One region of the Mixta hanseatica genome, then DNA from elsewhere that is predicted to be linked to it. Evidence: riboswitches for the same ligand, from Rfam matches in the RefSeq annotation. Region 1 holds a riboswitch; each other region holds the start of a gene.
The links. A riboswitch is a leader RNA that binds a small molecule or an ion and turns the genes downstream of it on or off. The one in region 1 is predicted to bind thiamine pyrophosphate.
Positions count from the first base shown of each region.

Region 2: linked by a shared signal. The riboswitch ahead of thiM (hydroxyethylthiazole kinase) and the one ahead of thiC (phosphomethylpyrimidine synthase ThiC) in region 1 are both predicted to bind thiamine pyrophosphate.
Region 3: linked by a shared signal. The riboswitch ahead of thiB (thiamine ABC transporter substrate binding subunit) and the one ahead of thiC (phosphomethylpyrimidine synthase ThiC) in region 1 are both predicted to bind thiamine pyrophosphate.

Region 1 covers NZ_CP082904.1:3,958,585-3,961,857, reverse strand. Annotated here, with positions in the region: gene thiC (phosphomethylpyrimidine synthase ThiC) at 1-1,894, opposite strand, end outside; TPP riboswitch at 1,979-2,078, opposite strand; gene rsd (sigma D regulator) at 2,329-2,835, opposite strand; gene nudC (NAD(+) diphosphatase) at 2,973-3,273, shown strand, end outside.
Region 2 covers NZ_CP082904.1:2,783,455-2,786,727, reverse strand. Annotated here, with positions in the region: gene mltB (lytic murein transglycosylase B) at 254-1,333, shown strand; gene K6958_RS13355 (hypothetical protein) at 1,512-1,667, shown strand; TPP riboswitch at 1,705-1,801, shown strand; gene thiM (hydroxyethylthiazole kinase) at 1,835-2,626, shown strand; gene thiD (bifunctional hydroxymethylpyrimidine kinase/phosphomethylpyrimidine kinase) at 2,623-3,273, shown strand, end outside.
Region 3 covers NZ_CP082904.1:819,377-822,649, reverse strand. Annotated here, with positions in the region: gene sgrR (HTH-type transcriptional regulator SgrR) at 1-1,373, shown strand, start outside; TPP riboswitch at 1,411-1,514, shown strand; gene thiB (thiamine ABC transporter substrate binding subunit) at 1,560-2,546, shown strand; gene thiP (thiamine/thiamine pyrophosphate ABC transporter permease ThiP) at 2,522-3,273, shown strand, end outside.

The DNA.
Region 1 (3,273 bases):
CGGCGGGATGATAAAGCTCGCCGCCGCGCTGACGGAATGCCTGCGACATTTCAGCCATGCCAATCTCAATCGGCTGCGCCTCCGCCTGCTGTTTCGCGGCGTAGTCGCGCACTTCCTGAGTGATTTTCATTGAGCAAAATTTGGGGCCGCACATGGAACAAAAGTGCGCAACTTTGCCTGACTCCTGCGGCAGCGTTTCATCGTGGTAAGCGCGGGCGGTATGCGGATCAAGCGCGAGATTGAATTGATCTTCCCAGCGGAATTCGAAGCGCGCTTTTGACATAGCGTTATCGCGGATTTGCGCGCCAGGATGGCCTTTCGCCAGATCGGCGGCGTGCGCGGCGATTTTATAAGTAATCAGACCCTGTTTCACATCCTCTTTATTTGGCAGGCCCAGATGCTCTTTCGGCGTGACGTAGCACAGCATGGCGCAGCCGAACCAGCCAATCATGGCCGCGCCGATGCCGGAGGTGAAATGGTCATAGCCGGGAGCGATATCCGTCGTCAACGGCCCAAGCGTATAGAAAGGCGCTTCGTGGCAGTGCTCCAGCTGTTCGGTCATGTTGCGTCGAATCATCTGCATCGGTACATGCCCAGGTCCTTCGATCATCACCTGAACGTCATACTCCCAGGCGATTTTAGTCAGTTCTCCCAGCGTATGCAGTTCAGCAAACTGCGCTTCGTCATTGGCATCCTGAATCGAGCCGGGACGGAGTCCATCACCCAGTGACAGAGAAACATCATAGGCGGCGCAGATTTCGCAAATTTCACGGAAATGTTGATAGAGGAAACTTTCCTGATGATGAGAGAGACACCACTTGGCCATAATCGAGCCGCCGCGGGAAACAATGCCGGTCAGACGTTTAGCCGTCATCGGTACGTAACGCAATAGTACCCCGGCGTGGATAGTAAAATAGTCTACGCCCTGTTCCGCCTGCTCCAGCAGCGTATCGCGGAACAGCTCCCAGGTGAGGTTTTCCGCAATGCCATTAACCTTTTCCAGCGCCTGGTAAATAGGAACCGTACCAATCGGCACCGGGCTGTTACGTAAGATCCACTCGCGCGTTTCATGAATATAGCGGCCGGTAGAGAGATCCATCACGGTATCAGCGCCCCAACGGGTGGCCCATACCAGCTTTTCCACCTCTTCTTCAATCGAGGAGCTGACGGCGGAGTTGCCGATGTTGGCATTCACCTTCACCAGAAAGTTACGGCCGATGATCATCGGCTCCGCTTCGGGATGGTTGATATTCGCCGGGATGATGGCGCGGCCAGCAGCCACTTCCTGACGTACAAATTCCGGCGTGATATTTTCTGGCAGCTGAGCGCCGAAACCGTGGCCAGGATGCTGCTGCAAAAGAACTTCGCTGCGAATACGCTCACGGCCCATATTTTCCCGTAGCGCAATAAACTCCATCTCCGGCGTGACGATCCCCTGACGAGCATAGTGCAGCTGGGTAACGCGACGGCCCGTTTGCGCGCGACGCGGGCGCGGCAGGTTATCAAAGCGCAAGTGATCCAGCCCTTCATCTTTCAGACGCAGCTGGCTGTAGCTGGAGCTAAGATCGGTTTGCTCAGTATCCGCGCGTTGCTCAATCCAGATACTGCGCAGACGCGGCAGCCCCTGATGCACATCGATAGCCGCCGCGGGATCGCCGTACGCGCCCGCCGTATCGTAAACCGGAACCGGCTCGTTAGGTTCATAAACCGGCGCGGCTTTATCTCCGCCGGTTAGCGTCGGGCTAAGCTGAATCTCGCGCATTGGCACGCGAATATCGGGGCGGCTGCCCTCAATCCAGATACGCTTTGAGTTGGGAAACGCGGTTCCCTGTAGGGAGGCGATAAATTCTTGCGCCTGGGCGCGCTGTTCACGACGAGTTGGTTTAGCAGACATAGCAAACTCCAGATAAAGGAACGTTGCTTGTCCGGAGCTCGGAAGGAGTAACGACACGGCGTCAATACGGATTGACGACGTGAAAGGATCTGTACTCTTGTTCCCTTCGCAGGTACTAACCTGATCAGGTTCCGCGGATCCCGAATTAACGGTCTCAGCCTAAAAGGCACTCCGACAAGAAGAAAATCGCGCTGCAGACAGGCTGCAAGCGCTACCTTACACGCGCTACGCTGCGGCAAGGTTATAAAAAAGCCCCTTTAGCATAAAGGGGCGTTGGCAAAACTACAAGAGGTATACCCGTCATACTTCACGTTGCTGGTGCGTTGGCTTTCCTCGCTCGCCCCAGTCACTTACCGGTGTAAGCTCCTGGGGACTCACTGCGTCGCCGCCTGCCCGCAACGCGAATTATTTAGGGTATAAAAAACTATTAACGGTTACGCCGGACGCGCCATCGCTTGATCGTTAGCGGCGGCCAGCGTCGCTAAATTGTTCTCAAAGGCCAGCTGGATCAGTTTATCTTCCAGCGTGAAGCGTGCTTCCAGCGCTTCGCCCACTTCAGAGAGCGCCTGCTGGAATTCCAGACAGTTATCGTGATCGATAGCCGCTTCCAGATGGGTATCATACAGCTGCATGATTTGTTCGGTATTGCCCTGCAGCGCAGGATAAATTTGTGCCGCCGCCAGCAACGGGCTGTCGCCGGTCATCTCTTCAATGATGCGTTCATAAACGTTGAAATGGCCGGTAGAAAGATAATCCACCAGGTTCTGACAAAAATTGTCGAGCGCCTTTTCATCAAGGGCGGTCAAAGACTCTTTATTCGGTTTGATACCAACAACCTGATAATAAGCAACCAACAGCTGCCTGCGCGCATTAAGCCAAAAGTCTACCAGTTCATTACTGCCACCTACGCGCTCGGTCAGAACGTTTAACTGGTTAAGCATGTTTGTCTCCGTGAGTTATAGTCTTACCGCTACTTATACTTAACATCAGTACAGAGGCTGTGTCCCGTATCCGTTCCACTTTTAAGAATAATTACGGCCCCAGTCACAAAAGTGCTGAAGCAAAGGGTAACTGTTGTATGGAACGTGAGATCAAAAGCGTAGACGCTGGTTGGTGGGTTGTCAGCTATGAACAGAAAATTTGGTTGCCGAATGGCGAATTACCGCGCGGTACGGCAGAAAAAATTGGCCTGATCGGATCGCAGGGCGCAGTTATCGGCGAATGGCAGGGCGAACCGGTCTGGCTGATCCGCGAGAACCGCAACGATCATATGGGATCGGTGCGGCAAATCATTGATATCGATAGCGGGCTGTTTCAGCTGGCGGGCCGTGGCGTACAGCTGGCTGAGTTTATCCGCTCGCATCGCTATTGCGGCTATT
Region 2 (3,273 bases), 1.2 Mb from region 1:
GCTCTTTTCGATCGCTTATGGGTATTAACCTCCGAAACGCCTTCTTTTCAACATCATTTGGCCTTCGGCCTCGGCCGGTTGACGCCGGCGCTGATGTTATTCAAAGCGCTTTTCATAGGTTCCCGCGACGCGAATGATGTAAGCGATAACAGCGCTATCAGAATTTTTTGAGCAAATTAGGAATTTTCTTTTACGTGACGTGAATCCATGCTTACCATTAATTCTTTTTTATCGCTGAATATATGGATTGGTAATGCGTTATTCTCGCCTTCTTCTACCACTAGTGATGACCCTGGCTGCCTGTAGCAGCAAACCGACGCCAACACCGCCGCAAAGCGGCAACCCCTTTTTGGGAGAAGGCGGGTTTTTACTTAAGCCCGCACACGAAATACATCCACTAAGCGGCGATTTTGCCGGTAATCCTGCGGCCGAAAGCTTTATCGATAAAATGGTGCAGGAGCACGGCTTTAACCGTCAGCAGCTGCATGATGTGCTGGCGCAGACGAAACGTCTGGATTGGGTGCTGCGCCTGATGGATCGTCAGGCGCCAACGCCGGGTTATCAGCCGCCTTCCGGACCGAACGGCGCCTGGATTCGCTATCGCAAGAAATTCATTACGCCAGATAACGTGCAGAACGGGGTGGTGTTCTGGAATCAGTATCAGGATGCGCTGCAGCGGGCGCAGCGGGAATATGGCGTTCCACCGGAAATTATCGTTGGCATTATCGGCGTGGAAACGCGCTGGGGTCGCGTTATGGGTAAAACCCGCATCATCGATGCACTGGCGACGCTCTCGTTTGCCTATCCTCGCCGGGCGGAGTTTTTCAGCGGCGAGCTGGAAACCTTTTTGCTGATGGCGCGTAAAGAACAGCAGGATCCGCTGGATCTGCGCGGTTCTTATGCCGGTGCGATGGGCTACGGACAGTTTATGCCCTCCTCTGAAAAGCAGTATGCGGTGGACTTTAACGGCGATGGACACATTAATCTTTGGGACCCGGTTGATGCCATCGGCAGCGTCGCGAACTATTTCAAACAGCACGGCTGGCAGCCGGGCGAAACCGTCGCGGTGCCGGCCAGCGGGCAGGCGCCGGGGCTGGAAAACGGCTTTAAAACCCGCTACAGCCTGACCAGCCTGGCGGCAGCAGGCCTGCGCCCGCAAACGCCGATTAACGGCAATCCGCAGGTGAGCCTGCTGCGCTTTGATATGGGCAAGTCTTATCAGTACTGGTACGGTCTGCCGAACTTTTACGTGATCACCCGCTATAACCACAGCAATCACTATGCGATGGCGGTGTGGCAGCTGGGCGAGGCGGTAGGCCTGGCGCGGCGGTAAGGCAGAAAGCGTAAGCGCCTCGCCTGCCGGATGAATTATTTTCCGGCAGGCGAGGGGCGTGGCATCGCGTCTGTTTTCTTTCTCTGCTCTTGCCGGAATTCCATAGGCTACACGACCTGGCAGCGTAGGGTTTAGATTAGTCGTCCCGCCAAAGGCGTTCCACCACTGTCAATGCTCACTGTGCCGCAAGCAAACGGGAGTCGGATACAATCTGGCCACGCTGGTTAAGCTGGAAGACTTTGCCTGGATAAAGGGCGAGGGCGCGATATTCTGCGCTTGCCTGGGAGGTAAAAAGAAGGCTTGTTTCTGCCTCTTCCCGCTGGCATTATCCTGAACAGGTCTGCATAAGACGCTAATCACAATCTATTGATTTACATGACTCGGGGTGCCCTTCTTTGTGAAGGCTGAGAAATACCCGTATTACCTGATCTGGATAATGCCAGCGTAGGGAAGTCAGATGCCCCACCGGCATTGCCTTCTTGAGCGCCGGCCAGGAGCATTATGAAACAGCCTGTCCTGCCTGATAACGCGCTTGTTGCGCACTCTCTCTCCCTGTTCCGCCAGCGCGCGCCGCTGATCCACTGCATGACGAACGATGTGGTGCAATCCTTTACTGCCAATGTCTTACTGGCGCTACACGCCTCGCCCGCGATGGTGATCGATGCTGAAGAGGCGGCGCAGTTCAGCGCTATCGCCGATGCGTTGTTAATCAACGTCGGGACGCTGACCCAGCCGCGCGCTGCAGCAATGCTGGCGGCAGTTAACGCCGCCAATGCAGCCGGCACCCCGTGGACGCTGGATCCGGTGGCGGTAGGCGCACTGCGTCTGCGCAGTGAATTTTGCCAACGGCTGCTGACGCTGCGACCCGCCGCGGTGCGCGGCAACGCATCTGAAATCCTCGCGCTGGCGCTCCAGCAGGGCGGCGGACGCGGCGTGGATACGCAGCACACGGCAGAATCTGCGCTTTCCGCCGCCCAACAGTTGGCGCAGCGCTTTGCTACCATCGTGGCGATCACCGGTGAGGTGGATTACGTTACTGACGGCGAGCGCACGTTGCGCATTCCAGGCGGCTCGCCGCTGATGACGCGAGTGGTCGGCACCGGCTGCGCGCTGTCGGCGGTGGTGGCCGGTTTTGCGGCGCTGCCGGGCGATCGGCTGCTGCATATCGCCAGCGCCTGCCGGATTATCTCCTGCGCCGGCGCTCACGCAGCGGCGGCAGCCAACGGGCCGGGCAGCTTTATTCCCGCTTTTCTCGACGGGCTGTGGAACCTGAACGAGGAGGCGCTGGCATGATACGAATTAACGCGTTAACCATTGCCGGCACCGATCCCAGCGGCGGCGCAGGCATCCAGGCCGATCTGAAAACCTTCTCCGCGCTGGGCGCCTATGGCACCAGCGTGATTACCGCGCTGGTAGCGCAAAATACCTGCGGCGTGCAGTCGGTTTATCGTATTGAACCTGATTTTGTTGCCGCGCAGCTGGATTCAGTATTAAGCGATGTGCGGATCGACAGCGTGAAAATCGGCATGCTGGCGGAAAGCGATATTGTCGAAGCGGTGGCGGAGAGGCTGAGCCGCGCCACGCTGCCCTGGGTGGTGCTGGATACAGTAATGTTGGCAAAAAGCGGCGATGCGCTCCTTTCGCCGCAGGCGGTAGCCACACTGCGTCAGCGGCTGTTGCCGCAGGTATCCTTGATTACGCCTAACCTGCCGGAGGCGGCGGCGCTGCTGGATACCCATCATGCGCGCGATGAAGCGGAAATGAAGCAGCAGGGCAGAGCGCTGCTGGCGCTGGGCTGTGAGGCGGTGCTGATCAAGGGCGGACATCTTAGCGATGCCGAAAGCCCGGATTGGTTGTTTACCCGCAATGGTGAGCAACGTTTTACCGCGCCGCGTATCGCAACGTGCAATACGCATGGCACCGGCTGTACGCTCTCTTCG
Region 3 (3,273 bases), 1.2 Mb from region 1:
TCGGCGATAAAAATCAGGCGCGGCAAATGATTACCTCGCGGCTGGGGCGCAGCTTCCGCCAGGGCAAACATATCCTGCGTATCCTCTATTATCGTCCGCTGCTTAACCTGCTGCCCGGCTCGCCGTTGCGCCGTTCAGAAACCCATCTGGCGCGGCAGATTTTTAGCAGCCTGGTGCGGATAAATGAGGAAAACGGGGAACTGGAGCCGGATATCGCTCATCACTGGCAGTGTCTTTCCCCCCAACACTGGCGCTTTTTCCTGCGTCCGGCCATTCAGTTTCACCATGGTCGCGAACTGGATATGGCGGATGTGATTCAGAGCCTGCAGCGTCTGACGTCGCAGCCGCTTTTTTCACACCTCGCCGCTATTGAGTCGCCCACCGCCTGGACGCTGGATATTCACCTCAGCCAACCCGATCGCTGGCTGCCGTGGCTGCTGGGCAGCGCCAGCGCGGTGATCCTGCCGCGGGAGTGGCCAACCCTGCCAGACTATAGCCGCCAGCCGATCGGCACCGGTCCCTATTCGGTTATCCAGAACCAGCAGTCGCAGCTGACGATTCAGGCCTTTGATGACTACTTCGGCTATCGCGCCTTGATTGATGAAGTCAATATCTGGGTGCTGCCTGAAATCAGCGAAGAGCTGGTCTATTCCGGCGTGAAGCTGCAGGGCGGCAGCGAAGATGAAAAATCGGAAGAGAGTCGGCTGGAAGAAGGCTGTTACTTTTTACTGTTCGATCAGCGTTCAGAAAAAGGACGCGATCGGCAGATACGCCGCTGGGTCAGCACCTTGCTTAATCCGATCACGCTGTTGAATAACGCCAGCGCCGGCTATCAGCGCTATTGGTTCCCCGCCTGGGGATTGTTGCCGCGCTGGCATCACCGCCCGCAACAGCAGACGCTCACCAAACCGGCGGGGCTGACTGAGCTAACGCTAACCTGGTACAGCGATCATATTGAACATCAGGGCATCGCCAGGCTGCTGAAGCCGCTACTGGCGGCGCAGGGCGTGCGGCTGATTACTCAGGAGGTCGATTATGCCTGCTGGTATCACGGCACGGCGCAAAGCGATTTCTGGCTGGGTAGCGTTAACTTTACCCTGCCGCTGAAATTTTCCGTTTTTGCCCTGCTGCATGAGCTGCCGCTGTTGCATCACTGCATCGACATTGACTGGGAGGCCGATGCCGCGCGCTGGCGTCAACAGGATCTGTCACTGGCGGAGTGGTGTAAAAAGTTGATGGATAGCCATTCCCTACATCCGCTGTTTCATCACTGGCTGTTGCTGGAGGGGCAGCGCAGCATGCGCGGCGTGCGGATGAATACGCTCGGCTGGTTTGATTTTAAATCAGCGTGGTTTGCGCCGCCGGAAAGCTGACGCTTTCGTTAACCCAGCGAAAACACTACACTAACAGCCGTTCTCAACGGGGTGTGGAAAACGTGGCTGTTTTCCACTGAGAGAAACCCGTCGAACCTGATCCGGTTGATACCGGCGTAGGGATTTGAGATGCGGTATCCCCTCAGATCATGCGCCCTGTTATTTTTTCTCCTTAAGGAGCGCAACGTGTTGAAAAAAGTTTTGCCCGTTCTGCTGTTGCTGTCTGCCCCGGTTTTTGCCGCCAGGCCTGCCTTAACCGTTTATACCTATGACTCTTTCGCTGCGGAATGGGGCCCCGGCCCGGCGGTAAAGAAAGCGTTTGAAGCGCAATGCGGCTGCGAACTGAAGTTTGTGGCGCTGGAAGATGGCGTGTCGCTGCTGAATCGTCTGCGGATGGAAGGTAAAAATAGCAAGGCCGATGTGGTGCTGGGGCTGGATAACAATCTGTTGCAGGCGGCGGAACAGACCGGTCTGTTCGCGCCAAGCCAGGTCGATACCGCCAGCCTGACGCTGCCGGACGGCTGGCATAACAGGACATTTATTCCCTATGACTATGGCTACTTTGCTTTCGTCTACGATAAAAACAAGCTGAAAAATCCGCCGCAAAGCCTGAAGGAACTGGTTGAAAGCGAGCGCAAGTGGCGCGTGATTTATGAAGATCCGCGTACCAGCACGCCGGGGCTCGGTCTGCTGCTGTGGATGCAAAAGGTGTATGGCGACGCCGCGCCGCAGGCGTGGCAGAAGCTGGCGCAAAAAACCGTTACCGTCACCAAAGGATGGAGCGAAGCCTACGGCCTGTTCCTGAAAGGCGAAGGCGATCTGGTGCTGAGTTATACCACCTCTCCGGCTTATCATCTGATTGCTGAGAAGAAAGATCATTATGCCGCGGCAAACTTCGCTGAAGGACATTATCTGCAGGTTGAAGTGGCGGCGCAGCTGAAAAACAGCAGCCAGCCGCAGCTGGCGCAGCAGTTTATACAGTTTATGCTCAGTGAACCGTTCCAGCAGGCGATCCCCACCGGCAACTGGATGTATCCGGTGACGAAAACCGCTCTGCCTGAAGGTTTTAACGCTCTGCCGGTGCCGAAAACCGCGCTGGAATTCACCCCGCAACAGGTTGCGCAGCAGCGCGCTGAATGGATTAATACATGGCAACGCGCCGTCAGCCGCTAATCCCCGGCTGGCTATGGCCGGGCCTGCTGACCGCCGCGCTGCTGGTTGGCGTGGCGCTGCTGGCTTTTGGCGCGCTGTGGTTTAACGCGCCGGAAAACGACTGGCGCAGCCTGATGCAGGATAGCTATCTGCGCCATGTCATGGCTTTCTCATTCTGGCAGGCGATGCTTTCCGCGCTGTTGTCGGTTGCGCCGGCTGTTCCGCTGGCGCGCGCGCTCTGGCGTCGGCGCTTTCCCGGACGCCAACTGCTGTTGCGGCTGTGTGCGATGACGCTGGTGCTGCCGGTGCTGGTAGCGGTGTTCGGCCTGCTGAGCGTCTACGGTCGCGAAGGCTGGCTGGCGCAGATCTGCGCGCTGTTCGGCATCCAGTATGATTTTTCCCCGTATGGGTTGCAGGGTATTTTACTGGCGCATGTGTTCTTTAACCTGCCGCTGGCGACGCGTCTGCTGATTCAGGCACTGGAAAATATCCCCGGCGAGCAGCGTCAGCTGGCGGCCCAGCTGGGTATCGAAGGCTTCAACTTTTTCCGTCTGGTGGAGTGGCCCTGGCTGCGCCGCCAGATTTTACCGGCGGCGGCGCTGATTTTTATGCTCTGCTTCGCCAGCTTCGCCACCGTGCTGTCGCTGGGCGGCGGACCGCAGGCGACCACCATTGAACTGGCCATTTTCCAGGCGCTCAGCTACGACTACGATCCCGCGCGCGCCGCCCTGCTCTCTCTGTTGCAAAT